Regions from separate parts of the Arthrobacter sp. CAN_A6 genome, predicted to be linked through region 1. Evidence: predicted binding sites of a transcription regulator. Region 1 holds the regulator's gene; the other holds the start of a gene.
What was found. Region 1 encodes HrcA, which represses chaperone genes, less so after heat shock. Its sites were predicted from a motif close to TTNGCACTCGNNNNNNNCGAGTGCNAA; they were not measured.

Region 1 (9,630 bases):
GCGGGCCCGATGCCGAAGACGATCGTGTTGCTGTCGATGGCATCGACATAGGTGCTTTGATTGAGGGTCTTCGGACGGATGGTGCGCCCACGCGACGTCAGGATGTTCACCGAAAGGGCGGTCGAGGGGCGGCCGGCGCTCTGGGTCTTCAGCATGGAGATCAGCTGATCGAGCACCTGCGGGCTCATGGGGGCGTTCTTGTCCGCCATGCTCCGGATCTCCTCGACGAGCCGCTCCGTCCTCAGCACGTCCGCGGCGGGACCCGTGATGGTGAGTTCATTTCCCCGCGCCTGGAGTTCCACGCCTGGAAAGGAGGTTTCGATGAGCTGCAGCGCTTCGTCGTTCGTGCCCAACGCCTGGACCATCTGTTCGCCGGATTCGAATTTCAGAATCCTGGTGTCAAGTCCTGCTGCGTTGATTCCTGAAGTGCTCGGTGTGGTGCCCGGTGAAAATTCGCTCATAGCACGGCCGTTCGGCCTTTGATCGCCCCTTATCTGCTGAAGTTTCCTTGGTTAATCGTACGGCACGGCAACCCGAGGACCTCTGAACTTCCCTTGAAGCGAAAGCGAAAGGTAGCCGGATCCGGCTCTACCGGCAATCGGGGTTGAGGGATCAAAGATTCCAACTTCGTATCAGCTTCGTATCGATACCGTTTCAGTAGTGGCAGCACTGCACCTTTTCAGTACTCGCCCGTGGTGGCTATGCCAAGCTTTTATCCGGATATAGCGAAGGTGCCTCGGACGCACCCCGGTGCGCTGCGGTGCACCGTAATCTTTCGGAGAGGAGGAGGCAGATGGGCAACTCGAATCCACTGCGCGAGAGCCGGCTCGGCTTTCGCGGGCTTCTCTTCTCCACCGGAGGGGTGCTCCTGGTCAGCAGCCTCCTTTTCCTACCAGGCTGCACCGGGTTCTACAGCGGCGAGCCTGAAACCCTGTCGGCACCGTCGAGCTCCGACGTCGTCGCCGCCGACCTCGGGTCGCAAGCCGCGCCGCGGCAGGAACCGGGCACACAGAGCTCAGCGCCCAGCACCGTCCTTCCGGTGTACTGGCTGGGCCGCGCCGGGGATCCGGAAGACAGCGTCCTGCTGTACCGGGAGTTCACACCAGCGGCCGGACCGAACAGTTCTGGTGACCCGATTGCCGACGCAGTGCGCCATATGACCGCCGAAAAGCCGCTCGACGAGGATTTTTTCAGCCCCTGGTCGCCTGCCTCCCGCGTCAGTTCCTCGATCTCCACCCGGAACGTCATCACCGTCGACATCTCCTCCGATGCATTCGAGGAACAACTGTCGCCAGGCATGGCGGAAAATGCCGTCCAGCAGCTGGTCTTCACGGCGACCGCGGCAGCTGCGAATGCCGGGCTGATCACCGGCGGCGAGGTGAGCTCGGTGTTGGTGCTGGTGGACGGCGAAGCGGGGTACAGGGCGTTCGGTGACATCGAGCTCAGTGGTGAACTCCAGAGGGACAATTCGCTCGTCGCGCCGGTCTGGATCATCAATCCCCAGGACGGCGAAGTGCGTGATCCTTCGACGGTCGTGGTTTCCGGGAGCGGGCGCTCCGATTCGTCGACCCTGTCATGGCGGATCGACAGCGCCCCCGATGCTGAGGTGGCAAACGGTGAACCGGCTGACGGGGAGACTACCGGCGGCGACCCTGTCAAGGAAGGCGCCACCGGCCTGGAGAGCCCCGCGGGCACCACGGGGACGTACAGCTTCACCGTCGCACTGCCGCCCGGACGCTACGAGATCAGCGTCTTCCGCCTCGAGTCGGACGACGCCGGCGAGCAGCACGAGCGGTTCACCGACACCAAGATTATTGAGATCAAGTAACCGGAATCACGAGTAGCCGGACCCGGGTCAGTGCCATTGCGGATCGCGCAGCCGGACCCGGGTTCGCGCAACTGGGCAACTGGAGAGCAGGCCGATGCTGACGTCCCAGGGAGCCTACCAGCGTCCGAGCAGCTGATTAAGGAGAACCAGTGCAGCAGGTCCTGCTGAGGAGGACCGCAACACGTGCGGTCCGAGCCTCGCTGTCAGCGCACCGGCACCGACGAATCCGTCGACCTCGCTCCCGCTGATCCCGCCCTCCGGGCCCACCACGACGGCGGTGGTACCTCCTGCGGCCAGGGCACCGGTCCCGGACGCGGCCGCAATGCGGTCAGCCAACGACTCGACAGCATTCTCGGAGAGCACGAACACCCGGTCCACGGACGGAATCCATGTGGTGAGCTGCGTGCTGTACATCAGCGGGTGCACCGAGGGAACGAACGCGCGACGCGACTGTTTCGCAGCTCCCCGAACCACAGCCTCCCACTTCCGGCGGCCCTTGTCGGCCTTCTCGCCGCGCCATCTCACGATGCTGCGTTCAGACTGCCAGGGCACGACGCCGTCGACCCCCAGTTCCGTCGCGGCCTCGATGGCCTGTTCGTCGCGGTCGCCCTTGGCCAGGGCCTGAACGAGCACGAGGCGGTTTCGAGGCGGGTCCTCCTGTGCCGCGGAGTTCACTGTCAACGCCAGGAGCGTCGGTGCTGCGTCAAGCACCGTACCGCTGAGCCGAAATCCTGCCCCGTCCGAAATATCGACTGCCTCACCCGGTTCCATGCGGCGGACCGTCGCGGCATGCCGCGCCTCCTCGCCCCGCAGCTCGAAGACGCTGCCCGCAGTGGTTGAGCGGACGTCGGCAGGATCGCCGAAGAACAGCGGGTTCGTCACGGTCAGAGGTTGCCCAGGCGCTCGCGCAGGCGTGCGAAGACCCCGGAGCCGCTGGAGGCGAGTTGGCCGTCCGTATATTCCTCGCCGCGCAGGCCTGCAAGCTTGCGCAGCAACTCTTCCTGCTCGGGATCGAGGTTCCTCGGCGTCTCGACGTTGAGGTGAACCCGCAGGTCGCCGCGGCCGCTGCCCCGCAGGTGGGTGACTCCGAGGCCTCGGAGCGTCAGGATTTCGCCGGACTGGGTCCCGGCCTTGATGGCGAGCTCCTGGTCGCCGTCGAACGTATCGAGCCGGACCGACGTCCCGAGGGAAGCCGCGGTCATGGGAACGCTCAGTGTGACATGGAGGTCGTCGCCCTCGCGAAGGAACGTCGAGTCGGTATTGACCCGGATCTCCACGTACAGGTCACCCTGCGGTCCGCCGGCCGTTCCCGCCTCACCCTGGCCCGACAGCTGGATGCGCGTCCCGGTGGCGACGCCCGCGGGCACCTTGATGGTGAGGGTGCGGCGCGCACGGATGCGTCCGTCGCCGCTGCACTCATGGCAGGGATTGGGGATGACCGTCCCGTACCCCTGGCAGGAGCCGCAGGGCGCGGTCGTCATCACCTGCCCGAGGATGGACCGGACTGCGCGCTGGACCTGACCGGAACCTCCGCAGATGTCGCAGGTGCGCGGCGACGTGCCGGGCTGGCAGCAGCTCCCGTCACAGGTGGGGCACACGGCCGCGGTGTCGACGTCGATCTTCTTGTTGGTGCCGAAGACGGCGTCCTTCAGATCGATACGGACGTTGATCAGGGCATCCTGACCGCGGCGCATGCGTGAGGGCGGCCCGCCCTGGCCGCTCTGGCCGCCGAAGAACGTCTCGAAAATGTCCTGGAAGGCGAATCCGGAACCGGAGTAGCCGCCACCGAACCCGGTGTCGGTTCCGTTCTCATTGCCGGTGGTGTCATAGACCCTGCGCTTCTGCGGGTCGGCCAGTACCTCGTAGGCGTGCGTGACGCGCTTGAACTCCTCGGCGGCGTCCGGCCCTGAATTCACGTCGGGGTGGAGTTTCCGGGCCAGCTTTCGGTAGGCCTTCTTGATTTCCTCTCCGCTGGCACCCTGCGCCACACCGAGAACTTCATAGTGATTACTCACTCCTGCACATCACTTCCTGTTGACGAACTCTTCATCCTGCAACCCGCGGCGTGTCCCGCAGGATCTTGGTCTCTGTCGCTACTGTTTCCTCTATCAACCGGCGACGGGCCGCGTTCCTTCCCGACACCGGTCGCACGGCACAATATTCCTCCGCGCTATTCCTCGAGGATCCGCGAAAGATACCGTGCGACGGCGCGCACCGCCGCCATGGTGGTGGGGTAATCCATCCGCGTCGGGCCGAGGATGCCCAGCTTCGCCCCGGCATCGGGCCCGTACCCCGTCGCGATGACCGAGGCCTCCGAAAGACCACCGTAGGGGTTCTCGCTTCCGATCCGCACCGAAACTCCCCGGTAGTCCTGCTCCATCTCCGACAGGAGGCGCAGCATGACCACCTGTTCCTCGAGCGCTTCGAGTACGGGGCCGATACTGAGGGGAAAGTCGACGGTCGACCGCGCCAGGTTCGCTGTTCCGGCCAGCACGATGCGGTCCTCCCGCCCGAGTCCGGCCAGGTGCTCGAGTGATTTCAGCAGTGCACCTCCGGCATGGCGCAGGTGCTGCGGCAAGACCTGCGCCGCGTGCGCCAGCTCGGCGGGCAGGGCCGTCAACCGGACCCCGGACACCGCGCCGAGGATGCGCTGTTTCAGGTCCGCGAGTTCCGCTTCCTGAAGCGTTCCGGGGACGGGCACCACCCGCTGCTGGACGGTTCCATTGGTAGCGATCAGCACCACCAGGACCTGCTGCGGCGCGAGCAGCACGAACTCGATGTGCCTCACCGCGGCACCGCCGAGCCGGGGAAACTGCACCACCGCCACCTGATTGGTGAGTTGGGCGAGGATGCGGACGGTGCGATCGACGACGTCGTCGAGATCCTCCGCCCCCTCGAGCAGTGCCTGGATGGCGCGTTTCTCGGGAGCCGAGAGCGGCTTCACCTCCGAGATGCGGTCGACGAAGAGCCGATAGCCCTTGTCGGTGGGGATTCTTCCCGAGCTCGTGTGGGGCGCAGTGATCAGCCCCTCCTCCTCGAGGACGGCCATGTCGTTGCGGATGGTGGCGGAGGAGACTCCGAGGCCATGGCGGTCGACGAGGGCTTTGGATCCTACCGGCTCCCGCGAATGGACATAGTCCTCAACGATGGCCCGCAGCACTTCCAGACGCCGTGGCTCACTCATCCTTCATCACCTCCAGGACACTTATCCGGCATTCCCGCCGGCACCGGAAACGATTGGCACTCAACACACCCAAGTGCCAAGTCTAGTACGTCTGCGCGGATTGTTAGCATTGGAAAATCCGGCCCGGCCCCGGACCCGGGGAAATGGCGCCGGACGAACAGCGCCGGAAAATGAAAGCGAGATACAGCAGTGGCCGACTACGCCTGGGGGGCACAGGACATTTCCGCGCCCGCGCGCACCGAGTTGCCGGAAGTGGCGGCTGCTGCGGGCCTGGTGCTCGAGGATGTGCAGACCGGATTCGTCGGCGCGGTGGTGCGCGTGGAGAAGTCCGGGGGCCTCCATGTGATGGTCCTCGAGGACCGGAAGCTGCGGCACCGGACCTTCCGGCTGGGGCACGGATTCCTCCTCGACGGCAGCCCTGTCCGTGTTACTGCACCTACGAAGGCAGCGCCTGCCGGACCTCAGCGCACGGCGTCGGGGTCCGTGCGGGTCGAGGCCGGTCGTGCAAAAACGGCCAAAGCGAGCCGCATCTGGGTGGAGGGCAAGCATGACGCCGAACTGGTGGAGAAGGTCTGGGGAGACGATCTCCGGCACGAGGGGATCGTCGTGGAACCCCTCCACGGCATCGACGACCTCGAGGGAGCGATCCGTGCTTTCTCGCCGGGCCCCGGCCGACGCCTCGGAATCCTGGTGGACCACCTCCTCCCGGGTACCAAGGAGTTCCGGATCGCCGAGCAGGCGATGGCACAGCGCGGCGCCGCCGGCTCCGTGCTCATCGTGGGACACCCCTACGTGGATGTGTGGCAGGCAGTGAAGCCCGGCGCGCTGGGCCTCGCCGCCTGGCCTGTGGTGCCACGCCACCAGGACTGGAAGACCGGCATCCTCGCCGGGCTCGGCTGGCCGCACGCCGACCCCGCTGACGTTGCCAGAGGGTGGAAGAGAATCCTTGGGAGTGTCACGACCTATGCCGACGTGGAGCCGTCACTCCTGGGGCGGGTGGAGGAAGTCATCGACTTCCTGACGGCGCCTCAGGCCGGAACCTGACATACTCCCGACCGGATCCAAAGTATCCTAGGGGAAACGGTTTGAACGGGAAGTCCCGCCGCGCAGCAAAGGAAGAACGTTGTCCAACACCGCCGACAGGCATCAGCACACCGGCCCTGACGAGGGCCGGTCCGCGTTCGAGGGCTCTCCGGCAAACGCGCTTCCCCTCACGGCTTCCGAGGACCGGCAGTTCGCCACACTCGCCCACTTCGGCGGCATCCTCGGGTTCCTGCCATCGCTGCTGATCTACCTCATCTTCAAGGATCGTGGCCCGTTCACGGCGCAGGAGTCCAAAGAGGCGTTGAACTTCACTCTTCCGCCCACGATACTCGCGCTTGCCACGTGGCTCCTGTCCCTCCTCCCGGCTGTCGGCGGAGTCTTCGCGGTTCTCAACGCCCTGATCTGGGTGGCCATCGCCATCTGCTCGGTCACGGCGGGAATCCAGGTCAACCGGGGCAGGCCGTACCGCTACGCCCTCAACCTGCGCCTTCTTTCGTAGGATCGCGAAACGCCCGGCCGTCGGCGAAATGCCGAGCGCGGGTCGGCCGCAGAAGGCCCGTCCTCAGTCCGGCAGCAGCCGACGTACGACGGCGTCGGCAAGGAGTCGTCCGCCGTCCGTCAGGCGGACCAGACCCCGGAACGCGTCCGCGGGTTCGACCAGGCGGTCGGCAATGAGCCCGGCCACTGCCCGCCTGCCCTCGGGTTCCAGCGCGACGGTGGGCAGTCCTTCCAGCAACCTGACCCGTAGCATCACATCCTCGACGTACCGGTCCCGGGCCGAGAGCACCTCCCGGCCGGCAGCCGGGGAGCTCCCGGCGTCAAGTGCCGCAGCGTACGCGCGGGGGTGCTTGGCGTTCCACCAGCGCACGCCGCCCACATGGGAATGGGCGCCGGGGCCTATCCCCCACCAGTCGTCGCCCTTCCAGTACGCGAGGTTGTGACGGCACTGGTCATCGGCAGTCCGCGCCCAGTTGCTCACCTCGTACCAGTGCAGGCCGCCTACGCCGAGCATCTCGTCTGCGACGGCGTATTTGTCCGCGTGGTCGTCGTCGTCGATGGCTGGGACTTCGCCGCGACGGATCCGGCCGGCGAGCTTGGTACCCTCCTCGATGATGAGAGCGTACGCCGACACATGGTCGGGGCCGTACGATAGTGCGGTTTCAAGAGACGTCCGCCAGTCGGCCATGGACTCGCCCGGCGTTCCGTAGATCAGGTCGATGCTGACTTTCAAGCCGGCATGCCTGGCCCACTCCACGGCTTGCGGGACCCGCTCCGGAGAGTGGGTCCGGTCGAGGACCTGCAGGACGTGCGGCACAGCCGACTGCATACCGAAGGAGACCCGGGTGAAGCCGGCTTCTGCAAGTACCTGCAACGATTCCTCGGTCACGGAGTCCGGGTTCGCCTCAGTGGTGACCTCCGCCCCGGGAACAAGCCCCCAGAGCTCGACGGCAGATGTGAGGATGCCCCCAAGGTCCCGGGCGGGAAGGAGCGTCGGCGTACCACCGCCGAAGAAGACCGTCGACATCGGCCTGCGGGGCACGCCGGACGTCGAAAGGGCCCCTGCCGCAAACGTCAGCTCCTGCCGGGCAGTACCTGCGTACTCGTCCTGGGAGGCTCCCCCACCCAGTTCCGTTGCCGTGTAGGTGTTGAAGTCGCAGTAGCCGCAGCGCACGGCGCAGAAGGGGATATGGACGTACAGTCCGAAGTTCCGGGCATTGGCGCCTATGGCGGCGTGCTCCGGCAGCACGCCGTCGGCCGGAGCAGGGAGCCCGAGCGGGAGGGCGCTAGGCACGGACGGGACAGGCGGGTTGGAGCGTCACTTCTTGGCTTTGTCCTTCGACTCATCCGAGGAAAGCGCTGCGATGAAGGCTTCCTGCGGCACTTCGACGCGGCCCACCATCTTCATGCGTTTCTTTCCCTCTTTCTGCTTCTCCAGCAGCTTGCGCTTTCGGGTGATGTCACCGCCGTAACACTTGGCCAGAACGTCCTTGCGGATGGCGCGGATGCTCTCACGGGCGATGATGCGCGCGCCGATCGCGGCCTGGATCGGCACCTCGAACTGCTGCCGCGGGATGAGCTCGCGCAGCTTGCCGGTCATCATCACCCCGTACGCGTAAGCCTTGTCGCGGTGGGTGATCGCACTGAAGGCATCGACCTGCTCACCCTGAAGCAGGATGTCCACCTTCACAAGGTCGGCGACCTGCTCGCCGTCCGCCTTCCAGTCGAGCGAGCCATATCCGCGGGTTTTCGACTTCAGCAGGTCGAAGAAGTCGAAGACGATCTCGGCCAGGGGCAGCCGGTAGCGGATCTCGACCCGCTCCTCGGACAGGTAGTCCATCCCGCCCAGTACGCCGCGACGCTGCTGGCAGAGCTCCATGATGGCTCCAACGAACTCCGAGGGCGCAAGGATCGTCGCCGACACCATCGGTTCGCGGACCTCGGCGATCTTGCCGGTGGGGTACTCGCTGGGGTTGGTCACCTTCAGGACGCTCTTGTCCTCGAGAGTGACCTCGTATTCGACGTTCGGGGCAGTCGAAATCAGGTCGAGGTTGTACTCACGCTCAAGGCGCTCCCGCGTGATCTCCAGGTGCAGCAGCCCTAGGAATCCGACGCGGAAGCCGAAGCCGAGGGCCGCCGAGGTTTCGGGCTCGTACAGGAGGGCGGCGTCGTTCAGGGTGAACTTGGCCAGGGCGTCGCGGAGCACCGGGTAGTCGGTGCCGTCCAGCGGGTACAGCCCGGAGAACACCATGGGTTTCGGGTCCTGGTATCCGCCCAGCGACGTCGCGGCGGGCTTGGCGAGGTTGGTGACGGTGTCGCCGACCTTCGACTGCCGCACGTCCTTCACACCGGTGATCAGGTAGCCGACCTCACCGACGCCCAGGCCCTTCGACGGTTTGGGTTCAGGTGAGCTGACGCCGATCTCGAGCAGTTCATGGCTCGCCCGCGTGGACATCATCTGGATCCGCTCCCGCGGGCTCAATTTGCCGTCCACCACCCGGACGTAGGTGACCACGCCTCGGTAGGTGTCATACACGGAGTCGAAAATCATGGCGCGTGCAGGAGCATTGGGGTCACCGGTCGGGGCCGGCAGGTCACGTACGATCTTGTCCATCAGGGCCTCGACGCCGACGCCGGTCTTACCGGAGACCATCATCACGTCCTCGGGCTCACCGCCGATGAGGCTCGCCAGTTCGGCTGCATACTTCTCCGGCTGCGCGGCGGGCAGATCGATCTTGTTGAGGACAGGAATGATCGTGAGGTTGTTCTCCATCGCGAGGTACAGGTTCGCGAGCGTCTGGGCTTCGATGCCCTGCGCTGCGTCCACCAGGAGGATTGCCCCTTCGCAGGCGGCGAGCGACCGCGAAACCTCGTAGGTGAAGTCGACGTGCCCGGGCGTGTCGATCATGTTCAGGGCGTAGGCAGTACCGTCGACCTCCCAGGGAAGGCGGACGGCCTGCGACTTGATGGTGATGCCGCGCTCACGTTCGATGTCCATCCGGTCCAGGTACTGGGCCTTCATGTCGCGCTGCTCCACCGCACCGGTCAGCTGGAGCATCCGGTCCGCGAGGGTCGA
Region 2 (20,760 bases), on a different contig from region 1:
CCCCGCCGAGTGCGATGAGCAGGAAGCGGGTGAACGGCCACCGCAGGAACTGCCACAGACGAAAATCGGCGATCAGGTACACCACGTAGAGCCAGCCGTGCACGATCAGGACCGCGGTGGAGAGGTTGAATCCCGAAGAAAGCTCCGCCTCTGCCTCCGGAAGAAGCTGCAGTGCCGAGCCTCCCCCGGCAACGATCTCCGAGCCGAATCCGTACTTCGCGATCATTTCGACGACCACGAGGAGCAACATGACGCCCGTGGCATAGGCCAGCACACGATAGAAGCTCAGGGCGGACCGGATCTGGGCGTGCGTGCCTCCGAATCTGCGCTTCTTCGCGGCCTTGGTCGCGGCCCCGCCTGCTGGCCGGCGGTCGGCTTTTCCTTCGGTAACCGGGTCACTCACTCTTGGTTCCACTTCCTGATGTCGATGTGCTCGGGTCCGCTGCGGTCAGTGCCGGCTGGTCCGGCTCCGCATCGTTCGGAATTTCGTCTGCCTCGTCCTCGAGGCTCCTGCGGTAGTCGTCCGCCACCAGGCGCCACCAGATGAAGAAGGCAAAGCCCGCGAAGACGAACCACTCGATGGCGTAGAAGATGTTCAGCCAGTTGACGGGGGTGTCCTGCGGCTGCGGGCCGACTTCCACGGTTTCGAGCGGCGCCTGGACGGGCACGACGTCATCGGCCTGCCGAATCTCGTTGGACACCACGAATCCCGAATAGGTCGGGCGATCCCAGATATTCGTCAGTTCGGCCGACGCGAGCGTCGGAACCTGGTTCTCCACCGTGCGCTGGGCCACCGGACCTTCCCCGGGGAGGAGCCTCCCCTCCACCCGCGCCGGCCCTTCAGGGACGCTCACGGCGTCGAAGGCATCGGCGGTCCGGACCCAACCGAGCACCACGGGGATCACGGGTGCCGCGTCGTCCCCCGCACCTGCGGGCTCGTCCTCCATCCGTGCACCCTCGACCTCGAAGGCGCTGACCACCCACAGTCCGGTGTCCTCCCCGCGGACCCTGTCCTGAACGAAAATCTGCGTGCCCGGCACGAAGCTCCCGTCGAAGGACACGAGCCGGTCGGCCGCGGCAGTGGTCAACGGCGCACCGGGCTGGAGGACGTCGATCAGGGGTTGAACCGACTCGGTGACGGAGGGAGCCGGCGGGCCGTCACTGCGTGACGAGGACAACTGCCACTGACTGAGCAACACGAAGACCGAGGCGATCACCATCGCGAGGATCAGCAGAAGGATCCATCGGGGTTTGAGCGCGGTCTTCAACACTTGTTAAAGGTACTTCGTGCGCGTGTAGAACAACGAATGATTCAGCCGTGGGCAGCTGTTCCCAAGTGATTGGGAAACCTCTATCGCTTTGGCGGGATCGCGTCTAGGATTGGCTCTCGTGCGCGTCTTCCCCTACCCCGATACCGGCCCTCCCAACATCGCCTCGCCCACCAGGTACCTCGCATGGCTTGCCTCGAAGCAGAAAGGGACCCTGTGCGCAGGGATCTTTTTCGGTGCCGTGCTGATGGCGGCACAGGCCGCCATGCCCTTTTTCCTGGGACGGGCCATCGACGGCGGGATCATCGCCGGTGATCCGACCGCGCTCGTCCAGTGGGTCTCCGGTCTGCTCGTCCTCATGGTGGTCCAGGCAGCGGCGGATACGGCGAGCCACCGGGCGGCCGTCAGCAACTGGATGCAGGCCGCCTTCCGCTCCGCGCAGCTTGTCGGCCACAAGATCACGAGGACCGGCGACGCCCTGCCCAGTTCGCTGTCGACGGGCGAGGTGGTGTCCACCGCAGCCTCGGATGCCTTCCGGCTGGGCGAGGTCTTCGAAGTACTGTCGCGCCTCGCGGGAGCCGTCGCTGCCTGGCTGGTGGTCACCGTCCTGATCTGGCAGACCTCGGAGATGCTGGCCGTGCTGGTGCTCGTCGGAGTGCCCGTCTGCTGCGCCCTGCTGCTGTTCGTGGTGAAGCCCATGCAGGCCCGGCAGCGGGAGCAGCGCGAGGCATCGGGCAGGATGACGGCGGTCGGCGCCGACACCGTGGCCGGCCTGCGGGTTCTGCGCGGGATCGGCGGTGAGCACATCTTCGTCGACCGCTACCGTGCGAAGTCGGCCGCAACCCGCGATTCGGGAATACGGGTGGCCCGCTCCCTGGCGGACCTCGAGGCGTCCCAGGTGTTCATTGCCGGTGCGTTCAGCGTGGTCTTCACCTGGGTCGGAGCGAACCTCGTGCTCGACGGCGTCATCAGCCCCGGCGAGCTGGTGGCACTCTATGGGTTCTCGGTGTTTCTCATGACCCCCATCCGCGCGGCGGCCGACGCGGTCGCCCGCTTCATCCGGGCCTCCGTGGGAGCCCGGAAGATCATCGCGGTCCTGCGGGTCGAGCCGAATGTCTCCGACGACGGGCCTCCGGCCCCCGCTCCGCCGTCGGGCTCCGCCCTGTTCGACGAGCGCACCGGCCTGACCGTCCGGCCCGGGCGTCTCACCGCGCTGGTATCGGAGTCGGGGGCAGCGGCTGAGGTGGCGAGCCGCCTTGGCCGGTTCGAGGATCGTGTCCTCGAGGAAGCACGGGTGCGGTGGGGTGCCGCCGACCTGCGCCGCGTGGCGCTGCAGGAGATCCGGAGCAGGATCGTGGTCAGTGAGGCCGGTCCGCAGCTCTTCACCGGTTCGCTGCGCTCCCAGCTCGACCCTCACGGAAGGCACGACGACGCCGCCGTGCTCCGCGCCCTCGATGCAGCGAGCGCGCTCGACATCCTCGAGGGAATCGACGACGGCCTCGACCATGAGGTCACCGAACGTGGCCGCGGCTTCTCGGGAGGGCAGCGCCAACGGCTGGTGCTGGCCCGGGCGTTCCTGACCGAGGCGGAGACCCTGATACTGGTCGAGCCCACGAGCGCCGTCGACGCCCACACCGAAGCGCGCATCGCCGCGCGGCTCCGGGACGCGAGGGGGCGGAAGGACCGAACCACGGTGGTGGTCACGGCCAGCCCGCTTCTGCTCGGGGTCATGGACTCCGTGGTGTTCCTCGACGAGGGCCGTGTCCAGGCCGAGGGCACGCATGCAGAACTTGTGGCAGGCAACAGCGCGTACCGGAATGTGGTGATTCGCAGTGAGTGAAGCAGCGACGGAGACAGCGGAGGCGACAGCCCCGGTGACCAGGGGCAGGGCCGCACCGGGCGAGGGCAAGCTGCCGGTCGCCTCGCCGGCCACTGTACGCGCTGAAGCCAGGCGCCTCATCCGCCGGCACCGCAGGAGCCTGACGGGCGTGATCGCACTGTACGTCGGATCGGCCGTGGCGGGACTAGCCGGACCGCTGCTTCTCGGGGCGCTGGTGGACGCCGTCGCCGGCGGCACCACCAGCGGCTATGTGGCTACGGTGTCGCTTGCCATGCTGGGCTTCCTCACGGTGCAGTCGGTGCTGCGGCGCTTCGCCGTACGCTCCGGAATGGTCTTCGGCGAACGGGTGTTCGCCGAACTCCGTGAGGATTTTCTGGAGCAGGTCACTGCCCTGCCGCTGTCCACCGTCGAGAAGGCGGGCACGGGTGACCTGGTGGCCCGCACCACCAACGACATCGACGCGGTGTCGCACACCGTGCGCTTCGGCGTGCCGCAGGTGGTGGTCTCGGCGGTGACGATCGTACTGACCCTGGCCGTCGCGGTTCTCACCTCCCCGGTGCTGTCGGCGGCCCTCCTGGTCGGCATCCCGCTGCTCTACCCGGTGACCCGCTGGTACCTCAGGCGCAGTTCTGACGGCTACCAGCGGGAACGGGAATCGTACGCCGTGGTGAATGGCACGATCACCGAGAGCATCGAGGGCGCGCGGACCGTCGACGCCCTCAGCCTCGGAGGAATCCGGCGCCAGGGCATGGACGATGCGCTGGGGGTCAGTTACGGCGTGGAGCGCTACACCCTGTGGCTGCGCTCCGTCCTGTTTCCCGCAGCCGACCTGGCCTTCTGGCTCCCCGTCGCGGCGGTCCTGCTGTGGGGCGGCTGGCTTGCCTCGAACGACGTCGTCACCCCCGGCGCGGTAGCCGCCGTCGCGCTCTTTGCCGTGCGGTTGATCGACCCCGTGGATCTGCTGATCATGTGGACCGATGAGATCCAGGTCGGTGCGGCGTCGCTCGCGCGCATCATCGGGGTTCAGGACGTGGCTCCGGACCGCGAGGCGACGGACGCCGTGCCGACCAATGAGGACATCCTCGTCTCCAACGTGACCTACGCCTACCGTCCGGGCCAGGACGTCCTGCACGGCATCGACCTGTCCCTGCGGCGCGGCGAGCGCCTCGCCGTGGTGGGACCGTCGGGAGCCGGCAAATCGACCCTCGGCCGGCTGATCGCGGGCATCCACCCGCCCACCACCGGCTCGGTCACCGTCGGCGGGGTCCCTCTGGTGGACCGTCCGCTGGATCAGCTGCGCCGCGAGGTCGCCCTGGTGACGCAGGAGCACCACGTCTTCGTGGGATCGCTTGCCGACAACGTCCGCCTCGGCCGTGCGTCAGCCACCGAAGCGGAACTGGCGGAGGCACTGAACGACGTCGGCGCACTCGCCTGGGCCCTGGCCCTGCCCGACGGACTGGAGACCGAGGTGGGATCGGGCGCGCTCGAACTCACTCCCGCGCAGGCGCAGGAAGTCGCGCTCGCACGCCTGGTGCTCGCCGATCCGCACACGCTCGTCCTCGATGAGGCGACCTCGCTGATCGATCCCCAGGCCGCCCGGGACCTCGAGCGCTCCCTGAGCGCTGTGCTGGAGGGCCGCACCGTGATCGCCATCGCGCACCGCCTCCACACCGCGCACGACGCCGACCGCGTGGCTGTCGTGGAGGGGGGCCGCATCACCGAGCTCGGCTCCCATGACGAGTTGATCGCGCTCGACGGCGCCTACGCGTCACTGTGGCGTTCCTGGCGCACCGAATAGGAACCGGGTCCGCCGGGCCACTGACGTGACAGGAGACACGTCGATGACCGTGACAGGAGTCCCGTCAGTGGTCGTTCTGTGACCGTGTCAGTGGTTGTGGAACACGAGCGAGGAATTGATGAGTTCCGCGATCACTTCGGCGTCGTGCGCCCTCCTCAGCGACTCACGGAAGTTCTCCTTGAACAGGCTCCGCGCGATGGTCGCGAGGACCTCGAGGTGCTCGGAGAAGGATTGGGCCGGCGTCGCCATCAGGAGGACGAGGGTGGCGGGGCCGTCCATCGCGCCGAAGTCCAGGCTGTGGCCGTATTTCGCGACGCCCACCGCGATGGAGGTCCGGTTGACGTACTCGCTGCGCGCATGCGGCAGGCCGACGCCTCCGGGGAGGCCGGTGGCCATCTGGTGTTCGCGGGAAGAGACCTGGTCGAGGAAGGCGTCGAGGTCGGAGATCCGCCCGCCGGCGTGCATGCGGGCGGCCAGCTGCGCCGAGGCGTCCTGCCTGCTGGCCGCCACCATCTCGAGGATCACCATGTCCGGCGTGGTCAGTTCGGCGTTATGCAAGTCCAGGGACAGCTCACTCACGTTTGGCCTCTCGGTACGGCGGGTTTTCAGGAGGAACCTGGAGTGTCCTACCTTAGCGGGACGATGTCGGCCACTCCGAGGCGCGCGCTGTCGGCGGACTCGTCATCGGGCTGTTCCTGACTGAGGCGCTCCGCCTCGACCCGCGCGATGTAGTGCTTCACCTCACGCTCGACCTGCTGCTCGCTCCATTCCAGGATCGGCGCCATGAGGCCGGCGACCACCGGCGCGGCCGAGACGCCGCGATCCCAGGCTTCGATGGAGATCCGAGTCCGCCGCGTCAGCACGTCGTCAACGTGCCTCGCTCCCTCATGGGTGACGGCGAAGACCACCTCTGCGCCGAGGTAATCGTCCGCGCCGGGCAGCGGCTCCCCCAGTGCGGGATCCGCCTTGATGAGGGCCAGGACGTCGGCAGCCTGCGTTCCGTAGCGCTGCAGCAGGTGCTCCACCCGCGCGACATGCACCCCGGCATCGTCGGCCATATTGCCGCGCGCATTCCACGCCGCCTTGTAACCCTCCGCGCCGAGCAGCGGAACCGACTCGGTGACGCTGTCGGGAACGCGCTCGTCGAGGGCGCGCGTCGCCTCGTCGACGGCGTCCTTGGCCATGACACGGTAGGTGGTCCATTTTCCGCCGGCAACCACCACCAGCCCCGGGACAGGATGGGCGACGACGTGTTCCCGTGAGAGCTTCGCTGTGGAGTCGTTCTCGCCCGCAAGCAGCGGCCGGAGTCCCGCGTAGACGCCCTCGACATCCTCGCGGGTGAGCGGCCGTTTGAGGACGCGGTTCACGTGTTCGAGCACGTAGTCGATGTCCTTGGAAGTGGCGGCCGGGTGCGCCTTGTCGAGGTGCCAGTCGGTGTCCGTGGTGCCGATGATCCAGTGGCGACCCCACGGGATCACGAAAAGTACCGATTTCTCGGTCCGGAGGATCAGACCAACGGTCGACTGGAAGCGGTCCCGCGGCACGACCAGGTGAATGCCCTTCGATGCCCGGACCTTCAGCTGGCCCCGGTCGGTGACCATGGCCTGCGTCTCGTCGGTCCAGACCCCTGTGGCATTGACCACCTGCTTCGCGCGTATGCTGAACTCTTCGCCGCTTTCATGGTCCTTAACCCGCGCACCGACAACCCGCTCTCCTTCACGGAGGAAGTCCACCACGCTCACCCGGTTGGCGGCCTTCGCTCCGTAGTGCGACGCCGTCCGCACCATATTGACGACGTACCGGGCGTCATCCACCTGGGCGTCGTAGTAGCGGATGGAACCCACCATGGCGTCGTCCTTGAGGCTCGGCGCCGCGCGGAGGGTTCCCTTCCGGCTCAGGTGCTTGTGGAACGGCACGCCACGCGAATTCCCGCCGGACATGCTCATGGCGTCGTACAGGGCGATCCCGGCGCCCACGTAGGGACGTTCGACGAAGCGTCTGGTCAGGGGATAGAGGAACGGTACGGGGCGCACGAGGTGCGGGGCAATCCGCTGGATCAGGAGGCCGCGTTCCTTCAGTGCTTCCTGGACCAGGGCGAAATCGAGCATCTCCAGGTAGCGCAGGCCGCCGTGGATCAGCTTCGACGAGCGCGACGACGTTCCCGACGACCAGTCGCGGGCCTCGACGATTCCCGTGGTCAGGCCTCGCGTCGCGGCGTCGAGCGCGGATCCCACGCCCACCACTCCGCCGCCGACGATCAGGATGTCGAGTTCCCGGCCCTGCCCGCTCGTGGCTTTCAGCGCCGCGATTGCCTCTTCGCGGTTCTGCGGACTGAGTGCGCCAGATGCCATGGTCGTAACCCTTCAGTGGGTGGATCCTGCTGTCCCTGCCTATCCCCCAACTCTAGGCCAAACGGCCGTTCGAGTCAGTCGTTCGAGGCATAGGGCGAGAGGACTACCTCGACGCGCTGGAACTCCTTGAGGTCCGAGTACCCGGTGGTCGCCATAGCCCGCCGCAGGGCACCGATGACGTTGGAGGTTCCGTCGGTGTGGTGCGAGGGTCCCCACAGCACCTCCTTGAGCGAGCCGACCGTGCCGATCCTCACCCGGTCGCCGCGGGGAAGCTCCGCATGGTGTGCTTCCTGCCCCCAGTGCCACCCCTTGCCGGGCGCTTCCTCTGCGCGGGCGAGGGCCGAGCCGAGCATGACGGCGTCGGCACCCATGGCGATCGCCTTGACGATGTCGCCACTTGCCCCCATGCCGCCGTCGGCGATGACATGGACATAGCGGCCGCCGGATTCATCCATGTAGTCGCGGCGTGCCGCAGCGACGTCGGAAATGGCCGAGGCGAGGGGCGAGTGGATGCCGAGTGCCCGCCGCGTCGTCGTCGTCGCACCCCCGCCGAAACCGACCAGGACGCCGGCGGCGCCCGTGCGCATGAGGTGGAGCGCGGGGGTGTAGCCTGCGGCTCCTCCGACGATCACGGGGACGTCGAGCTCGTAGATGAATTTCTTGAGGTCGAGTGGCTCCTCGTTCTTCGAGACGTGCTCGGCGGAAACGGTGGTGCCGCGGATCACGAAGATGTCGACGCCGGCGGCCAGCACCGTCTTGTAGAACTGCTGGGTGCGCTGCGGTGTCAGCGAGCCTGCCACCGTGACACCGGCCTCCCGGATCTCGGCCAGGCGGCTCGTGATGAGCCCCGCCTGAATGGGTGCGTCGTAGATCTCCTGCATGCGCTTCGTGGCCGCCGGGCTGAAGTTCTCGGTACTGAGGCCGGCGATCTCGTCGAGCGCCACCTGCGGATCCTCGTACCTCGTCCACAGCCCCTCGAGGTTCAGCACCCCCAAGCCACCGAGCCGGCCCATCTGGATGGCCGTGGCGGGCGACATCGCCGAATCCATGGGGGCTGCGACCACTGGCATCTCGAATTGGTAGGCGTCGATCTGCCAGCTGACCGATACGTCCAGCGGGTCGCGGGTGCGCCGCGAAGGTACCACCGCCACGTCGTCCAGGGAGTATGCCCTGCGTCCACGCTTGCCTCGGCCGATCTCGATCTCGTAAGTCACTGCTCTAGGTTATCCCAGCGTTCCTGGGCCCCGCCCCCCGCTGATTAAGCGGCTATGGCTGCTATTCCGGCCGGGAGGCAGCCACAGGTGCTTAATCAGCGGGGGGTACCGCGTCCATGGGACGGCCCCCGGACAGCTGGCTCTCGAACATCCGGAAGTACCTGCCGCGCAGCGCGACGAGCTCACTGTGGGTTCCGGCTTCCACGATGCGGCCGTCCTCGAGCATGTAGACGACGTCGGCCTTCTCGATGGTGGCGAGGCGGTGGCTGATGGCCACGATGGTGCGCGAGCGGTCGGCGAAGAGGCGCGAGAAGATCCGGTGCTCGGCGAGCGCGTCGATGGCCGACGTCGGCTCGTCCAGCACCACGAAGGGTGCGTTCCGGTAGAAGTTGCGCGCCATGGCGAGGCGTTGCCACTGCCCTCCGGAGAGGCCGCTGCCCTTGCGTCCCCGGGGGTCCTCCATCCAGTTGCTGACGTAGTTGTCGAACCCGTTCGGCATCTTCGCGATGAAGTCGGTTGCCTCGGCGTCGTCCGCGGCGCGTCGGATGCGCTCGTCGTCACGCGGTTGGTCCACATCGCCGAAGTAGATGTTGTTGGCGGCGGTGGCGAACTCGTACTTGAGGAAGTCCTGCGACATGACGGCGAGGTGACGGTGCCACGATGCGGCCCCGAGGGAGCGGAGGTCCTGGCCGTCGAGGAGCACCCGGCCCGCGCTCGGCTCGTAGAGCCCGGCCAGGACCCGGATCAGCGTCGATTTCCCTGCGCCGTTCTCCCCCACGATGGCGATGTGGCTCCCCGACCCGATGGTGAGGGAGATGCCCTTCAGGACCTCGGTGTTCCCGCCCTCATAGGTGAAGTGGATATCCTGCAGCTCCAACGACGACGGCGCCGCGGCCAGCTCGCGACGTGGCGAGGTGGCCGCCGGGAAATCCAGGAACTGCTCATAGTCCTTGAGGTTCGCGAGGTCCTCGTCGATCGAACTGAGCGAGGTCACCAGCGAATTGGCGGTGCTGAGCGCCCGGCTCACGATCTGCTGTACGTAGAGGAACTGGCCCACCGGCTCCGCCCTGGCGATGATCTGGCCCACCACCCAGAGAAGCGCCACCACTTCCGCCCCGTACTGGAGGGTGTCGGCCAGCAGTTGCTTGGGGATGTAGCGACGCTGGAATTCGAGCCGCCGCTTCTCGTCGGCGTCGCGCAGCCTGGATCGCAGGTCCATCAGGTACCCCACGACGCCGTACAGGCGCATCTCGGCGATGTGCTGTGGCCGCATGAGATTGGTTTCGATCATGCGCCGCTGCCTGCGGGAGTCCACCTGCGTGTTCCAGTGCGCCATCTGCTCCCGCGAGAGCCGGAACTGCAGGTAGACGCTCGGAATGATCGCCACCAGGACGATCAGCGCCACCCACCAGCTCACGAACAGCAGTGCGCCGATGGCGAGCACCACCGACGTGAGCTGCGTGAAGATCGCGGCGATCCGGTCGAGGACCCGGGCATAGGAGTCCGAGAACCGCTTCGCGCGGTCGTAGAGGTCGACCGTCTCCTTGTCGTCGTAACGCCAGAACTCGAGGGCGAGAAATTTTTCGTACATCTGGTCACCCACCACTGCGCCGACCCGGAAACTCAGGACCTGCTGGATATAGCGGTCGACACTCGTGAAGCCGCCCCAGAGCAGACCGAGCGCTGCCGTGACCAGGACGTAGATGACGGCTTGCCGCCCCGCGTCGGGATTGCCGGTGTACGCCTCGGCGAGGGCCGTCGTCGTCAGCGCCGCGAAGTAGGTGGTGACCAGCGGCAGGACGGCGGAGATCAGCGATCCGAGGACCTTCATGACGACGGCGCCCGGCGAGGCCTTCGCGCTGACCTTCAGGACCTGACCCACGGCACTCGCGTAGGGCCGCAGGGCGATGCCCCGCCGCGGAGCGGGTGACGCTGCGGGCAACGTCATCCGGACGCCCGACCGGGGCGGCCGGACAACCTGCCGGGACCGCGATTGCCGCGCATCGTGCTATTTGGAGCTGTAGTTGGGCGCCTCGACCGTCATCTGGATGTCGTGCGGGTGTGATTCCTTCAGACCGGCGGAGGTGATCCGGACGAACTTGCCCCGGGCTTTGAGCTCCGGAATGGTGCGTGCGCCCGTGTAGAACATGGTCTGGCGGAGCCCACCCACCAGCTGATGCGCTACGGAGGCAAGCGGCCCTCGGTAGGCGACGCGGCCCTCGATGCCCTCCGGGATGAGCTTGTCATCGCCGCTCACATCGCCCTGGGAGTAACGGTCCTTCGAGTACGACGTGTTCTTTCCGCGGGTCTGCATCGCACCGAGGGACCCCATGCCGCGGTAGGTCTTGTACTGCTTGCCGTTGACGAAGACCAGTTCACCGGGCGCCTCCGCGGAGCCGGCGAGCAGCGACCCCAGCATCACGGTGTCGGCGCCGGCCACGAGCGCCTTGCCGATGTCGCCTGAGTACTGCAGGCCGCCGTCGGCGATGACGGGGACACCCGCGGGGATGGCAGCCTTCGCGGATTCGTAGATGGCGGTGATCTGCGGCACGCCGACGCCGGCGACCACGCGCGTGGTGCAGATGGAGCCGGGCCCGACGCCCACCTTGATGCCGTCGGCGCCGGCGTCGATCAGCGCCTGCGCACCCTCGCGGGTTGCCGCCTGTCCGCCGATGATGTCCACGTGCGCCAGCGACTTCTCTGCCTTGAGCTTCCCGATCATCTCGAGGACGCCCGCACTGTGGCCGTTGGCGGTGTCCACGAACAGGGCGTCGACGCCGGCGTCCACGAGGGCCATGGCGCGGTCCCAGCCGTCCCCGAAGAAGCCGATGGCCGCGCCTACCCGCAGGCGCCCGTCATCGTCCTTGGTGGAGAGCGGGTACTGCTCGGCCTTGGTGAAATCCTTGACCGTGATGAGGCCGCGGAGCACGCCTTCGGCGTCGACCAGCGGCAGTTTCTCGATCTTGTTGACGGCGAGGAGGTTGATGGCGTCGTCGCCGCTGATGCCCACCCGACCGGTGATGAGGGGCATCCTGGTCATCACCTCCTGCACCAGCCGATCCGGGAAATCACGCTCCAGGACGAAGCGTGTGTCCCGGTTCGTGACGATTCCGAGCAGGCGTCCCTGCTCATCGACCACGGGGAGGCCCGAGACGCGGTAACGGCCGCACAGCTCGTCGAGTTCCTGCAGGGTGGCTCCGGGGCCGATGGTGAGCGGGTTGGTGATCATGCCCGATTCGCTGCGCTTGACGCGGTCCACCTGCTCGGCCTGGTCGGCGATGGACAGGTTGCGGTGGATAACGCCGAGCCCGCCCTGGCGCGCCATCGCGATCGCCATCCGCGCCTCGGTGACGGTGTCCATGGCGGAGGACAGCAGCGGAGTCCGCACCGAGATCCGCCGCGAGATGCGCGACGACGTGTCGGCCTCCGACGGGATGACGTCGGTGTATCCGGGAAGCAGCAGGACATCGTCATAGGTGAGGCCGATGAAGCCGAAGGGGTCGTGGGCTTCGTTCTGCGCGGACAACTGGGTCACTACTTGAGCCTCTTTCGGTGTCACCGGGGGGATGGAGTGCCTGCGGGTGGCCGGCGGGCAGTTACTCAAGTCTAGAACGGATCAAAGTTGCGCTCTATTCCGGCACCGGTGCCGTTGGACACAACTGGAACCTGATGCTCCTCACCAGCCGGTCAGGGCCCGGAACCTTCCGTCGAACACCGGCACTGTGGTCGCCGCGTACGTCCTGCTCGGGTGGTCCCGGTCGATGTACAAGCGGACATTGCCGATGACGCCGGGGCAGGAGGAATCGATACACACGACAGGGGTCGGCGGTGCTGGAACGACTCGATCGTTCCTGCCAACCCTGGCCATCGTCACGCCTGAGAATCCCTTCGATGGTCCGAGTGCAAACTGTCAGTTCACCTGCCGGCGAGTCCCGTCCGCGGCGTATCCCTCCGCCCGGGTAGGCCCGGAGGCCGGATCGGCGTTATTCTCGATACCAAGACCTTTGGCAGTGGCGCACCGCCGCACCGTCCCCTTCGAAGCATGGGGACCGCCTCGCATTCCCGAACAAACACCACGAAAGAATCCACCTCTGTGAATAAAGCACCTGCCAATCTAAAAGCCCCCCGCGACCTTGCCAAGGGCGCGATGCGCATAGTTGCCCTCGGCGGTATCGGCGAGATCGGCAGGAATATGACGGTCTTCGAATTCGACGGCAAGCTCCTCATCGTCGACTGCGGCGTCCTCTTCCCCGAGGACCACCACCCCGGCGTGAACGTGATCCTGCCGGACTTCACCGCCATCCGGGACCGGCTCGACGACGTCGTCGCGGTCGTGCTCACGCACGGCCATGAGGACCACATCGGCGCTGTCCCCTACCTGCTGAAGGAGCGGGCGGACATTCCGCTGGTCGGCTCGCAGCTGACGCTCGCCTTCATCGAAGCGAAGCTCAAGGAACACCGGATCACTCCCAAGACCGTGCAGGTCAAGGAAGGCGACCGCCGCACCATGGGCGGATTCGATCTCGAGTTCATCGCGGTCAACCACTCCATTCCGGACAGCCTCGCCGTAGCGATCCGCACCGCAGCCGGCATGGTCCTCCACACCGGTGACTTCAAGATGGACCAGTTCCCCCTGGACCGGCGCATCACCGACCTCGGGGCCTTCGCCCGGCTCGGAGCCGAAGGAGTGGACCTCTTCCTCACCGACTCGACCAATGCCGACGTCCCGGGCTTCACGACCTCCGAGAAGGACCTCGCCCCCGCGATCGACGCGGTCTTCCGGACCGCGCCGCGGAGGATCATCGTCTCGAGCTTCGCGAGCCACATCCACCGGATCCAACAGATCATCGACACGGCGCAGCGCCACCAGAGGAAAGTCGCCTTCGTGGGCCGCTCCATGGTGCGCAACATGACCATCGCCAGCGATCTCGGATACCTGAAGATTCCCCAGGGCATCCTCGTCGACTTCCGGAAGCTCGAAAAAACCGACGACCACAAAGTTGTTCTCATCTGCACGGGTTCGCAGGGCGAGCCGATGGCGGCGCTGTCCCGGATGGCGAACAAGGATCACGCCATCCGCATTCACGAGGGCGATACAGTGCTCCTCGCGAGCTCGCTCATTCCCGGCAACGAGAGTGCGATCTACAGCATCATCAATGCCCTGACCGAGATCGGCGCCAACGTGGTGCACAAGGGAAACGCGAAGGTGCATGTCTCGGGACACGCCAGTGCGGGCGAACTGGCCTACTGCTACAACATCGTGAAGCCCCGCAACGTGATGCCGGTGCATGGCGAGTGGCGCCACCTTCGCGCGAATGCCGCCATCGCCGTCAGCACGGGCGTTGACCAGCGTGACGTCGTGATCGCCGAGGACGGCGTCACGGTCGACCTCCACCGGGGTCGGGCGACGATCTCGGGCAAGGTTCCCGCAGGCCTGATCTTCGTGGACGGCGACAGCGTGGGCGGCATCACCGAGGACACGCTGCGCGAACGCCGCCGGCTGGCCGAGGAAGGTTCGGTGACGGTTCTCGCGATCATCGACGCCGAGACCGGACAGACCGCGGAACTCCCCGAATTCTTCACCAAGGGATTCTCCTGCTCGAACGAGGACCTCGACAAGGCCGGCGCCGCCGTCGAGAAGGCCCTGAAGGATGCGGCGTCGAACCGGCAGGGCGGGCGGTCACTCAGCCCCGAAACCATCATCGAGCGGGCGACCGCGAACTGGATGCGCCGCTTCTACAACAGGACGCCGGTCATCACGGCCATCGTGGTCGACGCATAACCCCTTCTGAGACCGACCTCCCGGGCCCCGCCCGGGCTTCAACGGTCGCTGCAGCACCCGGACACTTCGGAAGCTGCAGCGACCGTTGTGCGTTGCGCCTGAACCGGCGCAGGCGCTGCCTTGCCGTCGGGCAGCGGAGCTTCCAGCCCATCTTCTGCCGCCGAAGGAGCGTGTCGTCGCTCGACGCGCCGGTCATCGGCGGACCTGCCTGAACAAGCCGGGCAGCTACCCCGCCAGGACACGCAGACGCCCGGCCGGATTACCCCGGCCGGGCGTCTGCGTGCTCCTGAACGACGACGGCCTGCGGCGCCCGGAAGCAGCTGCGGCGCGCGTCGTCGTTCGGTCTACAACTCCGGTCCTAGTGGCTGTGACCGGAATTATTGTTGTCGCTTTCCTCGGGCTTCTCGACCACCAGTGTTTCGGTGGTCAGCACGAGGGCAGCGATCGAAGCCGCATTGCGCAGCGCCGAACGGGTGACCTTCACGGGGTCGATGATGCCCGCGTCGACCAGGTTTTCGTACTCGCCGGTGGCAGCGTTGAAACCGAAGCCGACCTCGAGGTCCGTGACGCGCGCAACCACGACGTAGCCCTCGTGTCCCGCATTCTCCGCGATCCAGCGCAGGGGCTGGGCGAGTGCCCGGCGCACAAGACCGATGGCCGTGGCGGCGTCACCCTCGAGTGCAAGGACGTTGGGGTCGGTGTCGAGCGCCTTGCCGGCGTGAACCAGCGCGGAACCGCCACCTGCAACGATGCCCTCCTCGAGAGCCGCACGGGTCGAGGAGACGGCGTCCTCGATACGATGCTTCTTCTCCTTGAGCTCCACCTCGGTGGCTGCGCCGACCTTGATGACTCCCACTCCGCCGGCGAGCTTCGCCAGACGTTCCTGGAGCTTCTCGCGGTCCCAATCGGAATCGGTGCGCTCGACCTCGGCGCGGATCTGGGCGACGCGGTCGGCGACGTCGGATTCGCTGCCGATGCCGTCCACAATGGTCGTCGTGTCCTTGGTGACCGTGATGCGGCGGGCGGAGCCCAGCACCTCAAGGCCCACCTGATCGAGCTTCAGGCCGAGATCCGGAGACACGACCTGCGCGCCCGTCAGGGTTGCAATGTCCTGCAGCATCGCCTTCCGGCGGTCGCCGAAGCCGGGTGCCTTGACGGCAACCACGTTCAGCGTGCCGCGGATCTTGTTCACCACGAGGGTCGAGAGCGCTTCGCCATCGATATCCTCGGCGATGATGAACAGCGGCTTCCCTGCCTGCAGCGCCTTCTCGAGCAACGGCAGGAACTCCTGCAGGGACGAGATCTTGCCCGAGTTGATCAGGATCAGCGCATCTTCGAGCACTGCTTCCTGGCGCTCGGCGTCGGTGACGAAGTATGGCGAGAGGTAGCCCTTGTCGAACTGCATCCCTTCGGTGAGGACGAGCTCGGTCTGCGTCGAGGATGACTCCTCGATCGTGATGACGCCGTCCTTGCCGACCTTCTCGAAGGCCTCGGCGAGCAGGTCGCCCACCTCGGTGCTCTGCGCGGAGATCGAGGCGACGTTGGCGGTCTGCTGACCGACGACTTCCCGGGCGTTCTCGAGGAGGCGCGCAGCTACTGCCTCGACTGCCACCTCGATACCGTGCTTGAGCTGGCCGGGAGCTGCACCCGCAGCAACGTTCCGCAGGCCCTCCTTGACCAGGGCCTGGGCCAGCACGGTTGCCGTGGTGGTTCCGTCACCGGCGACGTCGTTCGTCTTGGTGGCTACTTCCTTGGCCAGCTGCGCACCAAGGTTCTCGTACGGATCGTCCAGTTCGATCTCGCGGGCGATCGTCACACCATCGTTGGTGATCGTGGGGGCACCCCACTTCTTGTCCAGCACAACGTTGCGGCCGCGCGGGCCGAGCGTCACCTTGACGGTGTTCGCCAGCTTGTCCACGCCGGCCTCGAGGGCACGGCGGGCGGCATCGTTGAATTCCAACTGCTTTGCCATTGTTGATTCCTTTCAGGCTTGTGCAGCGAGAAAAACCCCGGCCAGTCCAGGCCGGGGTTCCTCTCAAATGGACTACTTAACGACGATCGCCAGAACGTCGCGAGCGGAAAGGACCAGGTATTCCTGGCCGGCATGCTTGACTTCGGTTCCGCCGTACTTGGAGTAGATGACGATGTCACCCTCGGCGACGTCGACGGGAACGCGGTTGCCGTTGTCGTCAACGCGTCCCGGTCCAACTGCTACGACTTCGCCCTCCTGGGGCTTCTCCTTGGCGGTATCCGGAATGACCAGACCGGAAGCAGTGGTCTGCTCCGCTTCCAGTGGGCGGACAACAATACGATCCTCAAGAGGCTTAATAGAGACCGACACTCGGGCTCTCCTTTGCGTTCGTTACTAATGGAATGTGGCCGTCGGGATGGCGCTGACCGTCGTCGCGGTGCCGGCTGGCGCTTCCCTCGGGGTTAGCACCCTCCTACTGAGAGTGCTAACCCCGACTTTATGCATTCGTTAGCACTCGGTCAAGGCGAGTGCCAGAGAGCGGGCATCCCGATCGACAGGACCGGGCTTATGGCCCCGGTGGAAGTGCCAGCGGGTAGAGTCGGAGCAGTCGCTTAGCAGAGGGCGGCCCTATCAACCGACCCTTCCTGCTGACAGCCGGCCTACAGGGGTTTGGTTTCCGAAAGGTCCTTATGACCGACAACGCCACCGAATCCCGCGACACCAGGGGTAGTGACCTCGGCCTCGCCGGAATGCTTCAGGACCTGGTACTGGACAGCGCCGACGTCGAGGAGTTCCTGACCGGACTGGTGACCGTTGCCGGCAGGGCCCTGTCAGGACCCGCCGATGAGGTTCTGTGTGCGGTCACCCTCCTGCGGCCACGGATGAAGACCACGGTGGCAAGTAGCAGCGAGCACGCACGGAAGATGGACGAGATCCAGTACCGGTTCGACGACGGCCCGTGCCTGCGAGCGGCGCGGGAGGGCAGGACCTACCACGTCCAGGACTTCCGGGAAGACGAACGGTTTCCCGGCTACAGCCAGGCCATCGCCGGGCATGGAATCCGTTCGGCCCTGGCGGTACCCATTCGGCTGGAAGGTGACACCCGGTCGGCATTGAACATCTACTCACCGAACGCCTCCGCTTTCGACACTTCGGCGGTCGCCGCTGCGCAGGGGGTCGCAAGCGAGGCGTCGGCCTCCCTGCGCCTGGCCATCCGCATCGCCCGCCTGACCGATTCAGGAGAGAACCTGAGGGCGGCGATGGAATCGCGAACCGCCATCGACCTGGCGGCGGGAGTGATCATGGCACAGAACCGGTGCAGCCAGGACGCTGCGATGACCATTCTCAAGGCCGCTTCGAATACACGTAATACCAAACTCCGTGATGTCGCGGCGGCGGTCCTCGCCTCAGTCGGACAGGACTCGGTGACCACGCACTTCAGTTGACGGACCCCGGCAGCTCGTGGGCGGGCGGGAAGTGCCGATCGTCAGCGGCCGTCCGTCTTTCCGTGCTCGGCGTTGCTGTCAGCGCACTCCAGTCCCTGCGGGTTCGCTTCCTCGGAGCCGTTCGGCTGATCCCCGGAAAATGTACTGTGGGTACCGCGCTTCTGGTCGTCGGATTCGATACCATTTTCGAGGTCGTCGCTGTAGGGTGCGCGCAGGGGCGGCGGAAGTTCGTCGATCAGCTCGTTCGCCGCATGGGCGAGGAGGTCCCGCTGCAACGGTGGCAGGAGAATCAGTCCGCTGAGGTAGGCCTCCACCTCGTATTCACCGACCCTGCCGCCGATCGCGAAGAACCGGAGCCACAGTTCGCCGACCGTGTACCCGGCCTGTTTCACGGCCGTTGCAAGCAACAGGCGCTGGTCTTCCTCCCCAGTGGAACCCATCGAACCTACTCCTTACGATTCCGGACCGGTCAGGTGGTCCACCAGCTGCTGGGCGGCCTCACCCATCGTAATTTTCAAGCGCTTGGCCCTTTCGATGATTTCCGTGTGCGCCTGTTCCTCCGCCATACCCCGTCCGCCCATGAGTATTCCCTTGGCCAGACCGATCACGTCCCGTGTCCGAAGGGCCGCGAGGAGCTCATCGGTGATCTGCTGCGGCGTTTCAGTGGTCTGCACGTGACCCAGGAGGGCTGCAGCCGGAACGGCAAAATGGAGGAGCAGGGCCTCGGTAGAGGCGTCGAAGGCGGAAGGCACAGCTGAATACACTTTGATCGCTCCAAGATGATCCTGCCCGCGCAAGAGCGGGACACTGACGCAGGCCCGCACGGGCCCCTGGGAAACCGCAGCGTTCCAATTCCGCCAGCGGGGCTCAGTACGGGTATCGTCGATGCGCACGGGCTCGCCGGTCGCCCAGGCGCTCAGGCACGGGCCCTCACCCAGCTCGTACTGCATGTCGTCCGCCTGGCTGACCAAGGCATCGGTGGAACCGGTACTGATCCGCTGGCCGTTCCGGACCAGGGTGACCCCGGCACCGATTGCTCCCGGAATTACTTCCTTTGCGGCCTCGGCGAGGAGATCGACTGCATGGTTGACGGTCTCCGCGGTGAGGAGGAGACCCTTGACCCGCCCGAAGACAACTTCGATCTCGTTGAGGGATGACTCGGTTGCCACGGACGGCCTCACAATTTGGAGAGCCGGGCACTCGTGCCCGGCAGGTGGAGGCCCTCTGCTGGACCCTGCTGATCCGAACGGATCCGCCCGGTTCAGTATCACCAGTCTAGCCTTTGCGAACGTGCACGGGCGAAGAAACGCCTCGATCCGACAGGCATCCGGAAGGGGGTCCGGAGCCTCTCGGTCGCCTAGGCTGGAGCCCATGGCCACCGACAACATCGCCCCGATCCTGGCCCCTGAGGGGTGGGAGCTGCTGAACTCGCTCGGCCCGTATTCCGAAGTGGAAAGCCTCCGCCTGAGTGAGCAGCTGCGGAAGACGGGGCACTCCCCCGATGTCGTCTCCGCAGCCCTCACGCAGTCACGGCTGCGGGCGAAGGCCCGGGCGAAGTTCGGGCCCTTCGCCGAACGCATGCTCTTCACTACCGCAGGGCTGGAGCAGGCCACGCGCATGAGTGTGGCAGCCCGGCATGCCCAGCGCTTCGTGGAGGCCTCCCTGGTGCGGGTGGCCGACCTCGGGTGCGGACTCGGAGCCGACAGCATGGCCCTGGCCACGCTCGACCGCGAGGTCACCGCCGTCGAACTCGATGAGACCACGGCCGCTGCGGCGACGATGAACCTGCTGCCCTGGGCGAACGCGAAAGTGGTCAACGCGGACGCCGAGTCGATCGACGCATCGGCGTACGACGGCGTCTGGCTGGACCCCGCGCGCCGCAGCACCTCGTCCTCAGGCACCACCCGGATCTTCGATCCGGAGGCGTTCTCACCACCGCTGTCCTTCGTGGAGAAACTCGCCGACGGCGGGACACCGGTGGGAGTCAAGATGGGTCCCGGTATTCCCCACGAGGCGGTGCCGTCCGGGTGTGAGGCCCAGTGGGTGTCGGTGGACGGCGACGTGACCGAAGTGTCCCTCTGGTTCAATGCGCTTCGGCGCACGGGTATCCGCCGAGCTGCGCTGGTCATCAGCGTCCACGGTGCAGCCGAGCTGACGAGCGCCGCCGAGTTCGGGGAGGGACCGGACGCGCCCCTGGGGCCGGTGGAGGGCTATCTCTACGAGCCCGACGGCGCCGTGATCCGGGCGGGGCTCGTGGCCGACGTCGCACTCCAACTGCGCGGCCACCTGCTGGACCCCAGAATCGCGTACGTGTGTGCGCCCACACTGGTCGGGACCCCGTTCGCACGGGCCTACCGGATTCTTGAGGTGCGTCCCTACAACATCCGAAGCCTCAAGGCCTGGGTGCGCACGGAAGGAATCGGCGTGCTGGACATCAAGAAGCGAGGCACCGCCGTCACGCCTGAGGAAGTGCGTCGCCAGCTGCTCGCGGGCTCCGGCAAGGGGAAGAAGAAGGCGACCCTGGTGCTGACGCGCATCGGCGAGGATCGTGTGGCTATCGTGGTGGAGCCGGTCCTACCATGAGTTCATGATTTCGGGAATTCTGGCGACTTCGCGGGGGACTTCGTAGAGTCGGACCAGAATCCCCAACGGAAGAAGGACCATGACTGACAGCCCGGAACGCGGCGTCCTGTTCGACGTGGACGGCACCCTTGTCGACACCAACTACCTGCACACCATCGCCTGGTGGCAGGCGTTCCGCCGTTTCGGCCACGATGCCCCGATGGCGGAGATCCACCGGGCGATCGGCATGGGCGGGGACAAGCTCATCGGGCATCTCCTCGGCTCCGACAGGGACGCGTCCCAGGACGGCGAGCTGGAGTCGACCCACGGTGCGATCTACTCGAGCTACTGGCCGTCGATACGCCGCTTCGAGGGCGCACGCGAACTGCTGCAGCGCTGCGCCGGAAACGGCCTGGGCATCGTCCTGGCATCGTCCGCTTCGAAGCAGGAACTGGCCGTCATGCGGACGATCATCGACGCGGACGACGTGATTGCGGGAGCGACATCGTCATCCGATGCCGAGAACAG

Region 2: a site for HrcA is predicted at 16,733-16,759, ahead of groES (co-chaperone GroES). Genes of this name have one in related genera too.

The regions. Positions count from the first base shown of each region.
Region 1 is NZ_JADOUV010000005.1:186,257-195,886, reverse strand. Features, by position in the region: gene IWX75_RS10640 (PhoH family protein) at 1-461, opposite strand, end outside; gene IWX75_RS10635 (GerMN domain-containing protein) at 794-1,828, shown strand; gene IWX75_RS10630 (16S rRNA (uracil(1498)-N(3))-methyltransferase) at 1,943-2,710, opposite strand; gene dnaJ (molecular chaperone DnaJ) at 2,713-3,843, opposite strand; gene hrcA (heat-inducible transcriptional repressor HrcA) at 3,999-5,012, opposite strand; gene IWX75_RS10615 (DUF3097 domain-containing protein) at 5,202-6,056, shown strand; gene IWX75_RS10610 (DUF4870 domain-containing protein) at 6,136-6,555, shown strand; gene hemW (radical SAM family heme chaperone HemW) at 6,619-7,848, opposite strand; gene lepA (translation elongation factor 4) at 7,873-9,630, opposite strand, start outside.
Region 2 is NZ_JADOUV010000002.1:178,658-199,417, reverse strand. Features, by position in the region: gene IWX75_RS04435 (DUF3817 domain-containing protein) at 1-403, opposite strand, end outside; gene IWX75_RS04430 (SURF1 family protein) at 396-1,271, opposite strand; gene IWX75_RS04425 (ABC transporter ATP-binding protein) at 1,390-3,108, shown strand; gene IWX75_RS04420 (ABC transporter ATP-binding protein) at 3,143-4,906, shown strand; gene IWX75_RS04415 (PTS sugar transporter subunit IIA) at 4,994-5,485, opposite strand; gene IWX75_RS04410 (glycerol-3-phosphate dehydrogenase/oxidase) at 5,533-7,257, opposite strand; gene IWX75_RS04405 (GuaB3 family IMP dehydrogenase-related protein) at 7,332-8,471, opposite strand; gene IWX75_RS04400 (ABC transporter ATP-binding protein) at 8,563-10,419, opposite strand; gene guaB (IMP dehydrogenase) at 10,480-12,006, opposite strand; gene IWX75_RS04390 (ribonuclease J) at 12,619-14,253, shown strand; gene groL (chaperonin GroEL) at 14,612-16,225, opposite strand; gene groES (co-chaperone GroES) at 16,298-16,594, opposite strand; gene IWX75_RS04375 (ANTAR domain-containing protein) at 16,915-17,670, shown strand; gene IWX75_RS04370 (hypothetical protein) at 17,712-18,110, opposite strand; gene IWX75_RS04365 (GAF and ANTAR domain-containing protein) at 18,123-18,839, opposite strand; gene IWX75_RS04360 (class I SAM-dependent methyltransferase) at 19,042-20,253, shown strand; gene IWX75_RS04355 (HAD family hydrolase) at 20,333-20,760, shown strand, end outside.